2 regions of the Stenotrophomonas sp. PUT21 genome follow, and region 2 is predicted to be linked to the other one. Evidence: predicted binding sites of a transcription regulator. Region 2 holds the regulator's gene; the other holds the start of a gene.

Region 1 (9,615 bases), 1.9 Mb from region 2:
ACCGTGCCGCCCTCGGTGGAGTACACATTGACCCCGCTGGGGCGGCAACTGGTCGAACCGATCGAACTGATCTACGACTGGGCGCGCCGCAATGCTGGCGCCCTGGACGCGTTGCAGCCGCGCGCGACCTCACGTCGGCGCTGAGCAGGGCAGGCCAGCCGGATCGGGCAGAGTACGGCTCCCCTCCAGCGGATCGATGCCGTGGCGGCCTGACAGAATCAGCGGTCAGTGCGGTGTGGTACCGGCAAGCCCTCAGGCGCGCTGTGACAGTGCGGACCGACCCTGCCAGGCCTCACTTTTGTCCTGTCGTCTCCAGCGCCGCCTTTTCAGCCGCGGTCAACGCACGATGGCCATAGCTCAGCACCCGGGTCATCTGCCATTGCCCGTCCTTGTGCTGCCAGACCATCACGAACTTCGCGCTGCCTTCGCACTTGCCGGTCGCCACCTCGCAGAAGCGGTGCTCGCCTTCCTCGATCGCGCCGAAGTTCTTGATCGGGTACACCCTGAGCGTGCCTGGAACGCGTTCGCGACGGACCTTGTGGCAAATGTACTTGCGCGTGTTGGAGACCACCGTGTCGCGATCGAAGGTGGCCCCGCCGCTGTCGTGATAGAACTCGACGGTAGGCGAAAAGTAGCCGGCAAAGGTCTCCAGGTCGCAGCGGTTGTAGGCGTCGAAGACCTGGTCATCCAACCCGGTAATGGTGCGGGTGAGGGCGGCCGCGTCTTCGGCCTCCTCGCCAGCGGATGCCGCCAGGGGCGCGAGCATGCCAGCGGCTACGAGCATGGCGGCGACAACAGCGGGGAAGCGTTTCATCGGCAGTGCCTGCTTCAATCGGACCAGAGCGGGCCCCACTTTTCGCATGGGCTGGGACGCCCTTCAAGTGTCATTCGGACGGAGGACCTCCGGGACACGGGATGACGGGCGTGCGCCCGGCCCGCTACAGCGTGCTGGAGTCCACCACTTGGCGGCCGGCCTGGGTCAGGTCGATGTCGCCATCTTCCGCCTGCGCGGCATAGCCGGCCCGGACGGACCAGTTGGCGGCCTCGTCGCTGACCGGCCGCGTGGCGTTGATATCGCGCAGGATCTGCCGCTGTTCGTCCGTCAGGCGCGGCTGGGTGCTTCCGCTTCCGCTCATGGCGCGCGGACCTCGACGCTGATCGCGCCCTGGGCCAGCCGCGCGCGCTTGGCCCGCCGATGGTTCACCCACCACACCAGCCCCGGCAGGCCGTACAGCAGTGCACCGGCGAGCAGAAAAATCTTGAAGGCGGCATTCATGGCGGTCTCTCTCCGTGCGGCGTGGCGTAGTGCGTCGTGATCGGCCCGAGGTGCGGCAGCGTCCGAGCGGCCCTGCAGCAGCTCCCGGGCGTGATCCCAGCGCTAGTTCAGCGCAATCGCCGTGAAGGTGCTGTCCCTTCCTTCACTGTCGCACGTTCATGCGCTGCAGGGCCGCTGGCGGCGCCACTCTCTCACGACGCGCGGGAAGGGTGGCTTCACCCGCGGGCAACGCCGGACTGGGTCAAGTTGGCAGGTGGCCGGTCCGCTCCTGCGTCCGACGCTAGGTCATGGCTTGTGAGGATCGACATGCAGCGCGGTGTGCATCTTTCGATCTGGCGAAGCAGGGCGTCCACAGAGGGTGATGAAGGGGGCAGGTGGGAGCCAATGCCCTTATGATCATCGGCGCTGGTCAGCAATGCTCGTCGGCTGGCCAACGTTCCCTTGTCGTACAAGGACTGTGCTTTGGCTGCCATTACCGACCCTCCTCCGCGTCGCCGCGCCTCCGCCTGGGGCCTATGCTCCTGCCTCTTTCTCGCCTTGGTAGCGGGACCTGCCCAAGCAAAGGCGGATGCCGCACTCGTGGCCTGGCCGGCGGGTATCTCAGGTGCGCCAGAGCGGATGGACGCAGGTCTAGCCGAGCTTGCGTGCGCGTTGCTGCAGGATGATCCCGCTGAGGAAGCATCACTCACGGAGGCACAGCGCAGCCAACTTCATCTGGTCGCGGGGCGCTACCCGGACGCATCGCGCTCGATACACGCGCTGATGGGTGCATTAGTCGAGAACGGGGAGGCAGCCCGCGCCCAGCGGTGGGTGCCATATCTGTTGTTTGCCCAAGCAGAGACTGGGCCTTTCAGCGATGCAGGTGCCAGCTATGCAGCTGCATTCCGCGCTTGGTTTGCCACGCTGGATGATCTGGCTGCCGTGCAGACGCATTACTGGTTCGTTGCCGACCTGCCCAGCGCGAATGGTCGGTTGCGCCAAGCCATCGTGGCACACGCGGGGCAGGCCGCCATCGCGCGGGCGGATGCACTCGAGTTGATTCGTCAGGCGGCCTTCGTGAAGACCTACCGCATGGCCGAACGCTTTTCGCCCGCGCTGATTCGCGAAGACGAGGACAGACGGTTTCTCATTGACGACAAAGCAATGATTGCCGCCGACGGGGGCGTGTTCCTCTCCGCGCACGTGGCCCGCCCGCGCAGGACTTCCCGTGCTGCGCTGCCGGCCGCAATGGTATTCACCATCTACGCCGACCCAGTACAGAATCGGAACGAGGCGGTGCAGGCGGCCGCACGGGGATACGCTGGCGTCGTGGTCGACGCGCGCGGAAAACGATTGGGCAATGGACCAATCGTCCCGTACGAACACGATGGCGAAGATGCGAACGCAGCCATCGACTGGATCAGCCGACAGCCTTGGAATGACGGTCGCGTAGTGATGTATGGCGGCAGTTACTCCGGGTTCGCCGCGTGGGCGGCGGCCAGCTACCGGCATCCCGCACTGAAGGCGATCGCGCCCTATGTGGCCGCGATTCCAGGCCTCGGATTGCCGATGGAGAACAACATCTTCCTGACCGCCAACTACGCATGGCCCTTCTATGTCGCCAGCAACCGACTGCTCGACAAGGAGATTTATGGCCAGCGCGAGCGGTGGAACGCCTTGAGCGATGCCTGGTACGAGAGCGGTCGTGCCTTCAGCGAGATTGACCAAGTGGATGGCATGCCCAACCCCTGGCTCCAGCGCTGGTTGCACCATCCCGACTACGACGCGTACTGGCAGGCCATGGTGCCTTACGGGGCGCAGTTTGCTGGTATCACTGTGCCAGCGCTGTCGATCACGGGTTACTACGATGACGGCCAGATCTCTGCGCTGCAGTACGTCAAGGAGCATGTCCGATACCTCCCGGCAGCCGACCACCGTCTGCTCATCGGTCCGTACGATCATTTTGGCGCGCAGGCGGCGAGCAAGCCCATGCGGTTGCGGGGCTACACGTTGGATGCTTCGGCGCAGTTCGATACCCAGGCCCTCACCTTCCAGTGGTTCGATCATGTCCTGGCTGGTGCTCCGCTTCCGGCGCTGCTTTCGGGCCGGGTCAACTACCAGCTGATGGGCACCGATCAGTGGTGGCACGCGGACTCGCTTGCTGAAGCGGGAGGTGATCAGGTGGCACTACATTTGTCACACGATGGCGAGGGAGACCGGTACCCCTTGACTCGCCAAGCACCCCGGCGTGCTGGATACCTCCGTCAGACGGTCGATCTTTCCGACCGCACTGCGCCGGTGCACAGCTATTATCCTTGGCCCATCGTCCAGGATGATGCGCCCGCCGAGAGCGGCCTGAGCTTTGTCAGCGCGCAGTTCGAGCAGGCCACCGACATCGTCGGCAGTTTTTCAGGGGATCTGAAGATCCGCATCAACAAGCGCGACGTCGACCTCGGTATTTCGCTGTATGAAGTGATGCGCGATGGACGTCGCATGCAACTGAGCTACTACATCGGCAGGGCAAGCTATGCGCAGGACATGACCAAGCGCAGACTGCTTACGCCCGGGAAGTGGACGCGGCTGTCATTCGATCGCACCCGCATGACTGGGCGTCGCATGGCTGCAGGAAGCCGTCTGCTGGTGGTTGTGGATGTGCTACGTGGGCCGGGCCAGCAGGTCAACTACGGGACCGGACGCGACGTGAGCAACGAGTCCGTTGCCGATGCGGGTGAACCACTACGCATCGACTGGCATTCAGACAGCGTTATCCGGGTGCCATTGCGGGTCGCGGCTGGCCCGTCCTCCGCATCGGAAAGCAGTCCGCGGTAGCGCCGCCCGGGCCTCACGCCCATCCCCGACCAGCCACGGATGCAGCAACAGGGCGCTCGACGTAGGACCGTCATCACTTCGTCGTCTGGCTCGCTTACAACGGGAGCCACTGGCGACGCCATGTTTGCTCATTGGGATGGGCCCTAAAGTTCATCCCAAACCCGCCGATACCGATGCGTCCTTCCGCCTGGAGTACGTGATGTCGGCCGTCCCCCGCCGCCTGTCGTTGTTCGTCGCCCGCCTGGGCGACCGGTTCCGCTTCCGTCTGGCCCAGCCGTCCCGGCTGGCCGGGCTCGGTCGTCTCAGCGTGGCACAAAAACTCAGGGCCAGCCTGCTGATCTGCGGCTTGGGCCTGTTCGCGGTGGCCGTCGTGTACGGCTGGACGCGCCATGATAACGAGCGCGCGGCCGAGGCGTTCGCGGCGCATCAGCAGGAGGCGGCACGGGCCGCCACGCTGGCGACCGAGATCGCCGATGCACGGCGGCTGCAGACGCGGTATGCCAGCACCTTCGAAGATGCTGACCGGGAGGCCCTGCAGGCCGCGCAGCAGCGCCTGCAGACAACGTTGGCGCACCTGCAGCGCGATCCGCACGATGCCGGCAGTGCCGGGGCACTGCGCGAGCTGGCGGTGCGTGCGGGTGACTTCGCCGAGGGCATCACCGCATTGAATGCCCGGGTGAATGAGATGGGGCGCGGTGATGCCGGCCTGCGTGCGCAGCTGGAGGCCGCGGCCGCCACGCTGGAAGCCAGCGTCGAGAGCAGCGCGAGCCCGGTGCTGATGGCCCTGCTGCAGAAGATGCGGCGCGAGGAAAGCCTGCTGCTGCTCACCGGTGATTCGGCGCACACCGATCGTGCCAGCGAACAGAAGCTGCCGTTCGATCTGGCGCTGGCGCAGGCGTGGCTGGGCGCAGACACGCAGGACGCGCTGCGCACGCAGATGGACGACTACCAGGGCGCGCTGTTGGCCTATACCGCTGCCCGCATCGGGCTGGATGTGGAAGCGCAGTCACTGGCTGAGACCGCCGCCCAGATCGGCCCCGGTCTGCAGGCGCTGCAACAGGCACAGACGCGGGCATTGGCGGCGGCACGTGAGCGACAGGCCGCGCGGGCCAGCACCATGGGGGTCGTGTTCGCACTGACTCTGCTGCTGGTGGCGGTGGTGCTGATCGCCACGCTGCTGCTGGTGCTGCGCGCGGTCCGTCAGCCGATCACCGATACGCTGCGCTTCGCCGAGGATATTGCCGAGGATCGGCTGGACACCGTCCTGCCCCTGCATAACCCGCACGATGAAATCGGCCAGCTGGCCGCACGCCTGCGCCACATGCAGCACCGGCTGCGTGAGCGGATCGATGCCGAGCGCGCCGTCGCGCGCGACAACACCCGCGCCCGCCAGGCGCTGGACTGCGCGCAGACCGGGGTGATGGTGCTCGACGGTGAGGGGCAGATCGGTTTCCTCAACCAGGCGCTGCTGGCCGAACTGCAGCTCACGCAGGCGGAGTGGAGTGGCCAGCCGGCGGCCGCCCTGCATCCGGCCTTCGCGACCCTGGTGCAGACACTGCGGGCCGGCCAGCGCGCCAGCCGCGAGATCGAGCACGCGGGCATCCGCTACCAGTTGGTGATCACCCCGATCGTGGACCACGGCCAGCTGCTGGGCGCAGCGGTGGAGTGGCGCAGCCGGGCGCTGGAAACCACAGTGGAGAATGAAGTCGCCGCACTGGTGGACGCCGCCGCGCGCGGGGAGCTGCACGGGCGGATCACGATGGAGGGCAAACAGGGCTTCGTGAGAACCCTAGCGCTGAGCATCAACCACCTGCTCGATACCTTCCAGAGCAACCTGTCCGGGTTGCAGGGCCTACTCTCGGCGCTGTCGCAGGGCGATCTGCGCGCGCGCATGCAGGGCGACTTCCACGGCGTGTTCGCGCGCCTGCGTGACGATGCCAACGCCACGGTGATGCAGCTGACCGACATCGTCGCGCGTATCCAGCAGGCCTCGCTGGCGATCAACCATGCCGCCGGTGAGATCGTCGCCGGCAACCACGACCTCTCCGGCCGCACCGAGCGCCAGGCGGCGCATCTGGAAGAGACCGCCTCCTCGATGGAGGAGCTCTCGGCCACCGTGCGGCAGAACGCGGACTCGGCGCAGCAGGCCAACCAGCTGGCGATCCGCGCGGCCGAGGTCGCGGCGCGCGGCGGTGAATCGGTGGCGCAGGTGGTGACCACCATGGCCGACATCGCGCTGTCCTCGCGGCGGATCGGCGAGATCACCGGGGTGATCGACGGGATCGCGTTCCAGACCAGCATCCTGGCCCTGAACGCCGCCGTGGAAGCGGCGCGGGCCGGCGAGCAGGGGCGCAGCTTCGCGGTGGTGGCCAGCGAAGTGCGGCTGCTGGCACAACGCAGTGCAGACGCCGCGCGCCAGATCAAGCAGCTGATCGACGCCTCGGTGGAGAAGGTCGACGTCGGCACACGCCAGGTCGATGATGCGGGCGCGACCATGGGCGAGATCGTCGGCAGCGTGCAGCGGGTGACATCGATCATGGCCAGCATTTCGGCCGCGTCGCAGCAGCAGACCGCGGGCATCGAGCAGGTGAGCCAGACGTTGCTGCAGATGGACGGCAGCACGCAGCAGAATGCGGCGCTGGTGGAGGAGGCCTCGGCTTCGGCGCGCGCGCTGGAGCGCCAGGCCACCCTGCTGGGCGAAGCGGTGGATGCCTTCGTCATGACTGCGCCGGCGTCCGCGCGCGTGCGGGCGACGGCCTGAGGCCGGCGTCAACACCGCACTCACGGGTCTTCACCGGCAGTGAGCCGGCGCTGTGGTTCGCTATTCTTCATCCATGAAGACCTCCACGCGCCGGCCGTCGCCCACTACTGCCCCGGATACCTTCGTGCGTGTCCGGGGCGCACGCGCACACAACCTCAAAAACGTGGATGTCGACATCCCGCGCGATGCGCTGGTGGTGTTCTCCGGCATCTCCGGCTCGGGTAAATCCTCGCTGGCGTTCGGGACGCTGTATGCCGAAGCACAGCGGCGCTACCTGGAGTCGTTGTCGCCGTATGCGCGTCGGCTGATCGACCAGGTCGGCGTGCCGGACGTGGACGCGATCGAAGGCCTGCCACCGGCGGTGGCCCTGCAGCAGCAGCGCGGCACCGCCAGCGTGCGTTCCAGCGTCGGCAGCGTCACCACGCTGTCGAGTCTGCTGCGGATGCTGTATTCGCGCGCCGGTACCTATCCGGCCAGACAGCCGATGCTGTATGCCGAGGACTTCTCGCCGAATACGCCGCAGGGCGCCTGCCCGAACTGTCATGGGCTGGGCTACGTATATGAAGTGACTGAACAATCGATGGTGCCCGATCCCTCGCTGAGCATCCGCGAGCGCGCCATCGCCGCGTGGCCGCCGGCATGGCACGGGCAGAACCAACGCGACATCCTAGTCACGCTCGGCTACGACGTGGACATTCCCTGGCGCGATCTGCCCAAGAAGCAGCGGGATTGGATCCTGTTCACCGAAGAACAGCCGGTGGTGCCGGTCTACCCCGGCTTTACCCCGGCCGAAACCCGCGCCGCGCTGCGGCGCAAGGAAGAGCCCAGTTACATGGGCACCTTCAGCGGTGCGCGCCGCTATGTGCTGCACACCTTTGCGACCACGCAGAGTGCGATGATGAAAAAGCGCGTGGCGCGCTACATGATCGGTGCGCAGTGCCCGGTCTGTGATGGCCGCCGGCTGAAGCGCGAGGCGCTCTCGGTGACGTTCGCCGGCATGGATATCGGCACCCTGTCGCAGCTGCCGCTCAATGCGATGGCGCAGGCGCTGCGTCCTGCAGCGGAAGGGCATTTCGACGCACCTACCGCCACCGCCACGCGCAGCCGCAGTGCAGGCCGCAAGGCGACCGCCAAGCGCGTCGCCGCCGGTGGCAATGCGCATGCCGGCGGCAGTGACGTACGCCGCACGCCGGATCTGTCCGAAGAGAAACGCATCGCAGCACAGCGCATCGCGCACGATCTGGTCGAGCGGATCGGCACGCTGCAGTCGCTGGGCCTGGGCTATCTGTCGATGGACCGCGCGACCCCGACGCTGTCGCCGGGCGAACTGCAGCGCCTGCGCCTGGCGACGCAGATCCGTTCCAGCCTGTTCGGGGTGGTGTACGTACTGGATGAGCCCACCGCCGGCCTGCATCCGGCCGATGGCGAGGCCCTGTACGACGCGCTCGCCCAGCTCAAGGCCGGTGGCAACACCTTGTTCGTGGTCGAGCATGATCTGGAGATGCTGCGCCGCGCGGACTGGCTGGTGGATGTCGGCCCCGGTGCCGGTCAGCATGGCGGCCAGGTGCTCTACAGCGGACCGCCCGACGGACTGCGCACGGTCAATGCCTCGGTTACCGCGCCCTATCTGTTCCAGGACGCCACAGGCCCGCGGCGCACGCCGCGCACGCCCTCCGGCTGGCTGGGCCTGCAGGGCATCCATCGCAACAATCTGCATGGCGTGGACGCGCGCTTTCCGCTTGGCGCGTTCACGGCGGTGACCGGCGTCTCCGGCTCGGGCAAATCCAGCCTGGTCAGTCAGGCGCTGGTGGAGCTGGTCGGCGAGCATCTGGGGCAGGAGCCGGTGATCGAGGAAGCCGACAGCGAGGTGCCGCAGCCCAGCCGCATCGAACGCACCCGTGGCCGCTTGAACGGGGCCAAGGCGATCAAGCGGCTGGTCAATGTGGATCAGAAGCCGATCGGGCGCACGCCGCGCTCCAACCTGGCCACCTATACCGGCCTGTTCGATCATGTGCGCCGGCTGTTCGCCGGCACGCGCTCGGCCAAGGCGCGCCGCTACAGCGTCGGCCGCTTCTCCTTCAACGTCGCCGCCGGGCGCTGCGAGACCTGCGAAGGCGAGGGTTTCGTCCACGTCGAACTGCTGTTCATGCCCAGCGTCTACGCACCGTGCCCAACCTGTCACGGCCAGCGCTACAACGCCAAGACGCTGGAGGTGCAGTGGAACGGCCGCAACATCGCGCAGGTGCTGGCGATGACGGTGGAGGAGGCGTTGGCGTTCTTCGCCGACGAGCCGCCGGTGCAGCGGCCGCTCCAGCTGCTGCGGGACATCGGCCTGGGCTATCTGCGCCTGGGCCAGCCCGCCACCGAGCTGTCCGGCGGCGAGGCGCAGCGGATCAAGCTCGCCACCGAGCTGCAGCGCAGCCAGCACGGCAACAGTCTGTACGTGCTGGATGAGCCGACCACCGGCCTGCATCCGGCCGACGTGGACAAGCTGATGACGCAGCTGCATGGCCTGGTCGATGCCGGCAACACGGTGGTTGTGGTCGAGCACGACCTGCGCGTGGTGGCCGACGCGGACTGGGTGATCGATGTGGGTCCGGGTGCGGGCGAGGAAGGTGGCCGGATCGTCGCCGAGGGCACGCCGGCGCAGGTCAGCCGGGCCAGGCAGGGCGCCACCGCGCGCTATCTGCGCCGCTGGTTTCCGTGAGCGCCGCGGCGTTGCTCAGTACACGTCGCGGCGGTAGCGTCCATCGTTGAGCAGGGCATCGAC
Region 2 (9,615 bases):
GGCGGCGACCGGCGCCGCCGCAGTGGCCTGACCGGACAGCACCGCTTCCAGGCGCGCCTTGACCTCGGCGACCGCCTGCGGATCCGCCGCCTGGCCGTGTTCGGCTTCACGCAGCAGGGCGCGCAGCACGTCCACCGAGGCCAGCATCGCGTCGACCGCGGCCGCTTCCAGTGCCCGCTTGCCGGCGCGCAGTTCGTCCAGCAACGTTTCCAGCACGTGGGTCAGCGCGGCGATCGCATCGAAGCCGAAGGTGCCGGCGCCGCCCTTGATCGAGTGCGCGGCGCGGAACACCGAGTTGATGATCTCCGGGTCCTGCTGGCCCGATTCGAGCGCCAGCAGGCCAGCTTCCATCGCATCCAGCCCCTCGCGGCTTTCTTCGAAGAAGGTGGCGTGGAAACGTTGCAGATCCATGCTCATGGTGCGGGGTGTCCAGTTGCGAGGGGAGGGAAGGGTGAAGCGGGATCAGCCCAGGACTTTCTGGACGGTGGCGACCAGCTGTTCCGGGTTGAACGGCTTGACCAGCCAGCCGGTCGCACCGGCGGCCTTGCCTTCGGACTTCTTGTCCGCAGCCGATTCGGTGGTCAGCATCAGCATCGGCGTGAACTTGTAGTCGGGCAGCTGGCGCAGCTCACGGATCAGCGCGATGCCGTCCATGTTGGGCATGTTGACGTCGGTGACCACCGCGTTGAAGCGTTGGCCCTTGGCACGACCGAGGGCGACCGCGCCGTCTTCGGCTTCCTCGACGGAAAAGCCGGCCGAGGTGAGGGCGAAAGAGACCATCTGGCGCATCGACGCCGAATCGTCCACCACCAAGATACGTGCGCTCATGCAGCGTTCTCCACAGATTTCAGGTTGTCATGGGGTGCATCCAGGCCGAGGGCCTGGGTGACGCCGAGCAGGCGCGCGGCATCACGGAAGGTTGCGGTGCAACCGTGGAATCCGGTGGGATGCCCGGCCTTGCGGCGGGCCTCGACGAATGCGCACAGCACCTGCACCGAGGCGGTATGGATACGGCCGATCTGGCTGGCATCCAGCGTCAGATCGCCGGCCTGATCCACCAGGGGGGCCAAACGTGTTTTCAGCTCGGTGCTGGTCTCGATACCGAGATCATCACCCAGGGCCACAGTGCTCATCATTGCTCCGGACAAACGGTTCCGAGGTCTATAACGGCAATAACCCGGGAAGCTTTAGCCGTTCCGGCGGTCAGTTCAGCAGCTGGGTCGCATCCAGCAGGATCATCGGCTGCGCGCCGCCACGGGCGACGCCACGGAACAGGTCGTTGGAGATCTGGCAGATGCGGGCGGTATCCGGGGGCTCGATCTGGGAATCGGTGAGGTTGGCGACATCCTCCACGGCCGAGACGCGCAGGCCCATGGTTTCGCCATTCTCTTCCAGCACCACGATGCGGGTATTGGCGTCGTTGCCGGCCGCGCTGCTGCCCAGGTGGATGCCCAGGTCCATCACCGGCACCACCTGGCCGCGCAGATTCATGATGCCCAGCATCGCCGGGGAGGTGCCCCGCAGCGGCAGCAAGGGCACCGGCAGAACCACTTCCTGGACCTTGAGCAGCTCCAGTGCGTAGGCCTGGGCGCCGCAGCGCAGGCGCAGCCAGCGCGAGGTGCGCTCGCTGGCACGGCGGTTTTCGCGCGGGCTGGAGGCCGGGTCGCGGGCCTGGCGTTGCAGTTCCTCCCAGCTGCCGGGACGGCTCTGCGCCAACGAGGGCGTGCCGGCGCGGGCGCTGGTCGCCGCAGGCATCGGCGGCATGGCAGGCATCGGCCGGGCAACCGGTGCGCGTGCTGCTGGCGCGGCAGCGGCGGCTGCAGGGGTGGTCGACGGGACCGGCGCAGGGGCGGGCGCCACGACAGGGGTGGGTGCTGCTGCAGGCGCGCTGGCGCCGACGGCGACAGGATCGGTTTCGTAGACGACCTCGGGCGGCAGGTCGTCCCAGCTTGGGCGCGCTTCGTCCGTGGGCGCGGGCATCGCGCCGCTCAGAAGAGGATCGTTGCGGAGCTCATCGAGCAGGTCATCGAAGCCGGGTGCCGGCGCGGCCGCCTCGGCCACAGCGCCTGGTGCCTCCGCCTCGGCGGTGATGCCCGCCTCGGGAAGCGTCACGGCGCCACTCAGCAGCGGGTCGTTGCGCAGCTCATCGAGCAGGTCACTGAAGCCTGGCGGGACCGCCACTTCTTCAACCCCGGGCGCTGTCTCAGCCGCGGTCTGTTCCGCCGTCGGCGGTGCTTCGTCGTGGCTGGCTGCTTCGACCGTCGCAGCAGCGACGCTGAGCTCGTCCATCGCTTGGGCTGCGTCCGCCGTCGCGACCGCCACCGGTGTTTCCACCGGCGCAGGCATCGCGTCGCCGAGCAGCTGCTCCAGGTAATCGTCGAGGACGCCGGCGGTGTTCATGCCGCGCGCTCCATCTGCTGCGCATCGTCGGCCAGGATCCATTCCAGCGCGCGGCGGTAGGCGGCCAGGCCGCGGCCGGGGTAATCCTCCGATTGCGGCGGCACGGTCAGGCTGGCGGCATTGCAGATGCGCGTATCGACCGGAATCGCGTCTTCCCAGACGCGATGGCCGTGCTTGTCCTGCATCAGTTTGACCGTCTCGTTGCCGGCGCGGGTGCGGCGGTCGAACAGGGTCGGCAGGATCGACATCGGCAGCGGGCGGCGACGCGAGCGCTCGACCATTTCACCGGTGCGGACCATGCCATCCAGACCATGCAGGGCGAGCGGCTCGGCCTGGGTGGGGATGATCAGGCGGTCGGCAGCGGCCAGCGCGTTGATCATCAGCAGGCCCAGGGTCGGTGCGCAGTCCAGCAGGATGTAGTCGTGCTGGCCCTGGTGGCGACCGAGCGCATTCTGCAGGGCCAGGCCGAGGCCGGGTTGGTTGGCGCTGCGGCGTTCCAGCGTGGCCAGGGCGGCCTGCGCGCAGACGTAATCTAGGCCCGGGATGTCGCTGTGGTGGGCGAGGGTGGACAGCTCGGCCGGCGGTGCGGCGAACAGTTCCAGCACCCCCTGCGGCGGCGGGTCCAGCGGTACGCCGAAGGCGCGGGTCAGCGAGGAATGCGGATCCAGATCGATCAGCAGCACGCGGTGGCCCTGCGTGGCCAGGCCGCGGCCGAGCGCGAGCGTCGTGGTGGTCTTGCCCACGCCGCCTTTCTGATTGGCAACAGCCCAGATACGCATGCGGTTCACTCCTTCATTGCGGGCGGAACGGCGGCGCCAACACGGCTGCCGGCCGGCACCGGTGGCAACTGCACCGGTGCGATGGGGGTAACGGGGGTGCCGGAGGCGGGTGCCTTGGCCGCATCGGCGGCCTCGGCGTCGGCGCTGAGCCGGTCGGTGATTGGATCGATGCTCTGCGCGGTATCGGCCAGGATGATCACCATCACCCGCCGGTTGCGGTTGCGGCCTTCGGCGCTGGCATTGTCTTCGCGCGGGCGGAACTGCCCGTAGCCCACCATCGCCAGCCGTGCCGGTTGCAGGCCCTGGTCGGCGAACAGGTGCACCACGCTGGCCGCACGCCCGGCCGACAGCTCCCAGTTGGAGGGGAACAGCGAGGTGGCGATCGGGATGTTGTCGGTATGGCCTTCCACGCGCACGCCGTTGGGCGCATCACGCAGCACTTCGGCCAGCTTGGAAAGGGTGTCGCGCGCGTGCACATCCAGCGTGGCCGAGCCGGTCGGGAACAGGATGTCGCTGTTGATCTCCACTTCGATCCACAGCTCGGTGCGGCGCACGGTGATCATGCCGCGTTCGATCAGCGGCGCCAGCGTGGCGGTGAGCTTGTCGGCGATGCCGTTGAGCTGGCGCTCGGCGCGCTGGAGCTGTTCCTGGTTGCGGATCGAAACCGGCATGCGCATCTGCGAAGCCATCGCCGGCAGCAGGGTCGGGTCGTTGCTCGGTGCAGGGGCGGAGGGGCCGATCTTGGTGCCGGCCTTGATCACCGAAGGGCTGTCCCAACCACCGCCCTGGACCTGCTGGTTGCCGACCTGCACCGGGTTGATGGTGCGGGGCGCGCCACCGAAGGCGGTGGTCAGTGCGTCGGCCATGATCCGGTACTTGCCCTCGTTGAGGGAGGAGATGGCATACATCACCACGAAGAAGGCGAGCAGCAGCGTCATGAGGTCGGCGTAGGGAATCGCCCAGGCCTCATGGTTGGCATGTTCTTCGTGGTGCTTGCGGCGGGCCATGTCAGTGCAGGAACCCGGACAGGTTGGTTTCGATATTGCGCGGGTTCTCACCCTGGGCGATCGAGATCAGACCCTCGATGATCATCTCGCGGTCGCGGCTGTTGTGGTGGATCACGCTCTTGAGCTTGGCCGAGACCGGCAGGAACAGCAGGTTGGCCGAGGCGATGCCGTAGATGGTGGCGGTGAACGCCGCGGCGATGCCGTGACCGAGCTTGCTCGGGTCGGCGAGGTTCTTCATCACCGCGATCAGGCCCAGCACGGCGCCGATGATGCCCAGGGTCGGGGCGTAGATGCCCATGCCTTCGAAGACCTTGGAAGCGGCCAGGTCTTGGCTCTCCTGGCTGCTCAGCTCGATCTCCATCATGTGCCGGATGGTTTCCGGCTCCACGCCATCCACCAGCAGCTGCAGCCCCTTGCGCAGGAACGGATCGTCCTGGGCATCGACCTGGGCTTCCAGGCCCAGCAGGCCCTGGCGGCGGGCGATGTTGCTCCACTCCACGATCTGCTGGATCAGGTGGCGACGGTCGCTGCTCGGCGGCAGGATCACCCAGCGCACGATCTTGAAGGCGTGCTTGAACACGGCCGGCGAGGTGTGCAGCAGGATCGAGGCGATGGTGCCGACGATCACGATCACGAAGGCAGCCGGCGACCACAGCGACGCCAGACCGGCCCCCTTGAGGATGCTGCCGCCGACCAGTGAGGCCAACGCGAGGAATAGTCCAATGAGGCTGAGTCTGTCCATGGGTCCGTTATCGGCTTGTGTGAATGGGACTTGAGACGCCGAAGGAATCCAGTGATGCGGCGGTCACACTTTCACGCGGTCAATCGTGGTGGGTGCGCAGTCCATCCACGTCCAGGATCAATGCCATGCGGCCGTCACCGATCAGGGTCGCGCCGGCATAGCTGCGCAGGCCACGCAGGGCTTTCGGGAGCGGCTTGATCACCACTTCCTCGCGGCCGCGCACCTGGTCCACCACCAGGCCGAAGCGGGCCTCACCGGCCTGCAGCACCACGATGGTCAGCAGCGAGGACGGCATCGGCTCCACATCCAGCCAGTGGCGCAGATCGACCAAGGCCAGCGCGTGCGATTTGCGGTCCAGCACGGCGCGGCCATCGAACCAGCCCAGCGAGGTGTTGGGGGCATGCAGCACCTCCATCACGCGGGCCAGGGGCAGGGCGTAGACGTCTTCGCCGGCCTGCACCAGCAGGGTCGGCAGGATCGCCAAGGTCAGCGGCACGCGGATCATGAAGCGGCTGCCACGGCCGAGCTCGGACTGGATCTGGATCTGGCCGCTGAGCTCGCGGATGCGCGACTGGACCACGTCCATGCCCACGCCACGGCCGGAAATGTCGGTGACCTGCTGCTTGGTCGAGAAGCCGGGCAGGAACACCAGGTGCAGGCATTCCTCGCTGCTCAGGCGGGCGGCGGCCTCCGGATCGATCAACCCCTTTTCGCGCGCCTTCTGGCGCAGGCGTTCCGGGTCGATGCCGGCGCCGTCGTCCTGCACTTCAATGCTGACGTAGTCGCCTTCCTGCTGGGCCGACAGGCGTACGTGGCCGCTGCGCGGCTTGCCCTGGGCCTCGCGCAGATCCGGCATTTCCACGCCGTGATCGATGGCGTTGCGGACCAGGTGGACCAGCGGATCGGCCAGTGCTTCGACCAGGTTGCGGTCCAGCTCGGTTTCCGCGCCGATCAGTTCCAGTTCGACTTCCTTCTTCAGCGACCGCGCAACATCGCGGGCCACCTTGGGGAAGCGCGAGAACACCTTGCCGACTGGCTGCATGCGGGTACGCATCACCGCCGACTGCAGCCGTGCGGTGGCGATGTCCAGCGTGGACACGGCGCGGTCGAGTTCTTCATCGTGCAGGCGCGCACGCAGGGTCTTGAGCCGGTTGCGCGAGAGCACCAGCTCGCCGATCAGGTTGACGATCGCATCCAGGCGCTTGGTATCCACGCGCACGGTGTGTTCGGCTTCGGCGACGGGTTTGGCCGGGGCCGGCTTGGCGCTTGGCGCCGCCGGGGCGGCCACGGCGCGCGGGGCCGCAGCGGGCACGGATGCAGCGGCAATGGCCTTGGCACCGGGAACGGCGCCGCCGTGCAGCTGGTCCAGCAGCGCTTCGAACTCGTCCTCGCCGATCAGGCCATCGTCCTTTTTCGGCGCGGCAACGGCGGTCGGCGCGGCGCCGCCATGCAGCTGGTCGAGCAGCGCTTCGAACTCATCATCGGTGATCATCTCGCCGCCGCTGCCGGGGGAGGTGGCCGCCGCGGGTGCCGGCGTGGCCGGGCCGTTGACGTCGAACTGGGCGATCAGTTCCGGCGGGGCATACCCCGGCTCGGTCCCGGCCGAGACCGAATCCAGCATCGACTGCAGATAGTCCAGCGACTGCTGGGCCGCGTCGAAATGGTGGGCCTGCAGCGTGGCCTGGCCGGAGCGCGCCATGCCGAGGGTTTCCTCGGCGGCGTGGCACAGCTCGACCATCGCCTGGATGCCGAGGAAGCCGGCACCGCCCTTGAGCGTGTGGAAGCCACGGAACACGGCGTTGAGCTGGTCGGCATCCTGGGGCGCCTGCTCCAGCGACACCAGCTGTTCGCCAAGGCGGTCCAGGATTTCCTGGGCCTCGAGGATGAAGTCGGCGGCGATATCGTCTGGAACAGCACTCATGATCGTTACAGTCCCAGGTCCGAGAGCAGGTCGTCGGCGTCGTTCTGTGACACCGCATGGCGATCCAGACCGTTCACGGCCGGGCCGGCCAGGCCGTTGGTGTCGCGCTTCTTGTCGTCTTCCTGCGGCGGCAGGCCGAGCGCGCCGAAGCCCTCGTGCACGCGCCGCACGATCCCGACCACGCGGCGTATGATCTGCCCGGTCAGGTCCTGGTAGCTCTGCGTCAGCGCGATTTCCGTCAGGTTGTGGCGGATGCGGTCGAGCTGCTGGCCCTGGTCGGGCGTCAACCCGTTGGCGCGCAGCTGTTCGGTCAGCGAGCGACATTCCTCGGCCAGGTCCAGCGTGCGGTGGGTGGCCTGTTCGGTCATCGCCACCACGTGGTCCAGGCGCGCGCAGGCGTCATCCAGTTCGCCGGCTTCGCTGGGCAGGCTGGGCAGTTCACCCAGGGCCTGGCCGAGTTCGCGGGCGAGGCGGTTCAGGCCGGCCATCATCGGCTGCGTGCGCAACGCGGCGAGGGCGTCGATCTCCCGGCGCCAACCGGCTTCGTCGCCACTTTCCAGTGCGGCCAAGGCGTCCTGCAGGCGCTGCACCAGCGCGGATTTGTCGCTCAGGGTGTCCATCAGGCGCTCGCTGCCAGGCGTTCGAAGATTTTGCCGAGCTTTTCTTCCAGGGTCTGCGCGGTGAACGGTTTGATGATGTAGCCGTTCACGCCGGCCTGGGCGGCTTCGATGATCTGCTCGCGCTTGGCTTCAGCGGTCACCATCAGCACGGGCAGGGTCTTGAGCTTGGCATCGGCACGCACGGCCTTGAGCAGGTCGATGCCGGTCATGACCGGCATGTTCCAGTCGGTGACCACGAAATCGAACGGCTGGCTCTGCAACATCGCCAGCGCGGCATGCCCGTCCTCGGCTTCGGCCGTATTGGTGAAGCCCAGATCGCCCAGCAGGTTCTTGACGATACGACGCATGGTCGAAAAATCGTCGACGATCAGGATACGCATGTTCTTGTTCAAAGCACTTTCCTCGATTTCAATGGTTCTCGAGGCCGGCGTCTGCCGCCTCGAAGATCTTCAGCCGGCCCCGCAGACGCAGCACGGCCTGGCCATGGATCTGGCACACGCGCGATTCGCTGACACCCAGTACGGCGCCGATCTCTTTCAGGTTCAGTTCCTGCTCGTAGTACAGCGACAGGACCAGCTGTTCGCGCTCGGGCAGCAGGCCGATCGCGTTGCCCAGCTCGCGCCCGAACTCGCCGCGCTCCAGTACCTGCTGCGGGGTCGGGCCACCCTGGGCGACGGTATCCAGCTCGCCCTGGTCTTCGATCCGTGATTCCAGGCTCAGCACCTGGCCGCGCGAGGCGTCTTCCATCAGGCGCAGGTAGTCCGGCAGCGGCATGTCCATCGCGGCGGCCACTTCGGTGGCGCTGGCGGCACGGCCGGTGCTCTGCTCGAGGCGACGGATGGTCGCGGCGGCATCGCGTGCACGGCGGTGCACCGAGCGCGGCACCCAGTCGCCACGGCGGATCTCGTCGATCATCGAGCCGCGGATGCGGATCGAGGCATAGGTTTCAAACGAGGCGCCCTGGTCGGCGTCGTAGCTGCGCGAGGCCTCGATCAGGCCCATCATGCCGGCCTGGATCAGATCGTCCACCTCCACGCTCGCCGGCAGGCGCGCGGCCAGATGGTGGGCGATGCGCCGGACCAGGTCGGAGTGCTGGGCAATGCACTCGTTGGCTGCGGTCCGCTGGACCTCTTTGTATTGTGCTGCGCCCTTCATACCGTCACCCCGCGTTGCTTGAGGATGCGTTCCAGGAAGAATTCGACCCCGCCACGCGGCTCGGTCGGGGCCTGCCAGCGGGCGGTGCGGCGCGCGATCTCGGTCAGCGCCAGCGCGGCCGGGCTGGACGGGTAGGCCTTCACCACCGGCTGCTGGCGCTGCACCGACAGGCGCAGCCAGTCATCCTGCGGCACGCAGCCCAGGTAGTTCAGCGAGACATCGGCGAGGAACTTCTCGCAGACACGGGTCAGCTTTTCGTACAGCACGCGGCCTTCGTTCGGGTCGCGGACCATGTTGGCCACCACCTGGATGCGGTCCACCCCGCGCTCGCGCGAGAGCACCTTGATCAGTGCGTAGGCGTCGGTGATCGAGGCCGGCTCATCGCAGACCACCACCACCGTGTCCTGCGCGGCCTGGCAGAAGGTGAGCACGCCATCGGTGATGCCGGCGGCGGTATCCACGATCATGATGTCCAGCTCGCGCTCGAGCTCGGAGAACACGTTGACCAGGCCGACGTGCTCGGCCGGCTGCAGCTCGGCCATGTGGCGGCGGCCGGAGGCGGCCGGCACCACCAGCACGCCGCCGGGGCCTTCCATGATCACTTCTTCCAGCGTGCAGCGCCCGGCGACCAGGTCGGCCAGGGTCACCTTCGGCTGCAGGCCGAGGATCACGTCGATGTTGGCCAGGCCGAGATCGGCGTCCAGCAGCAGCGTGCGTTTGCCCATGTCCGCCAGCGCCACGGCCAGATTGGCCGAAACGTTCGTTTTGCCCACGCCGCCCTTGCCGCCGGTGACGGCGATGGTGCGGACCGGGCCCAGCGGCTGGCTTCGGGTAGCCGACAACGGGAAGGTCTTGGTCAGCTTGGCGTACTCACGCGACGGCATGGTTCAACTCCGGGTTGCAGGGCATATCGGCCGCGCGGCGCAAATCTTCAAGGCGAAGTACAAGATTGGCCGCACTGGCACGGTGCAGGTCTTCAGGAACGTCCTGG

What was found. Region 2 encodes FliA, which starts transcription of late flagellar genes. Its sites were predicted from a motif close to TAAAGTTTNNCNNNCNNNGGCCGATAA; they were not measured.
Region 1: a site for FliA is predicted at 4,229-4,255, ahead of ACTT2I_RS15925 (methyl-accepting chemotaxis protein). Genes of this name have one in related genera too.

The regions. Positions count from the first base shown of each region.
Region 1 covers NZ_CP197645.1:3,513,493-3,523,107, reverse strand. The annotation lists gene ACTT2I_RS15950 (winged helix-turn-helix transcriptional regulator) at 1-144, shown strand, start outside; gene ACTT2I_RS15945 (nuclear transport factor 2 family protein) at 293-832, opposite strand; gene ACTT2I_RS15940 (hypothetical protein) at 939-1,136, opposite strand; gene ACTT2I_RS15935 (hypothetical protein) at 1,133-1,276, opposite strand; gene ACTT2I_RS15930 (CocE/NonD family hydrolase) at 1,895-4,084, shown strand; gene ACTT2I_RS15925 (methyl-accepting chemotaxis protein) at 4,284-6,845, shown strand; gene ACTT2I_RS15920 (excinuclease ABC subunit A) at 6,919-9,552, shown strand; gene ACTT2I_RS15915 (PepSY domain-containing protein) at 9,568-9,615, opposite strand, start outside.
Region 2 covers NZ_CP197645.1:1,587,667-1,597,281, forward strand. The annotation lists gene ACTT2I_RS07520 (chemotaxis protein CheA) at 1-417, opposite strand, end outside; gene ACTT2I_RS07525 (response regulator) at 463-828, opposite strand; gene ACTT2I_RS07530 (STAS domain-containing protein) at 825-1,133, opposite strand; gene ACTT2I_RS07535 (chemotaxis protein CheW) at 1,204-2,400, opposite strand; gene ACTT2I_RS07540 (ParA family protein) at 2,397-3,179, opposite strand; gene motD (flagellar motor protein MotD) at 3,185-4,186, opposite strand; gene ACTT2I_RS07550 (flagellar motor protein) at 4,188-4,928, opposite strand; gene ACTT2I_RS07555 (chemotaxis protein CheA) at 5,008-6,849, opposite strand; gene ACTT2I_RS07560 (protein phosphatase CheZ) at 6,855-7,469, opposite strand; gene cheY (chemotaxis response regulator CheY) at 7,469-7,861, opposite strand; gene ACTT2I_RS07570 (RNA polymerase sigma factor FliA) at 7,878-8,624, opposite strand; gene ACTT2I_RS07575 (MinD/ParA family ATP-binding protein) at 8,621-9,508, opposite strand; gene ACTT2I_RS07580 (AAA family ATPase) at 9,495-9,615, opposite strand, start outside.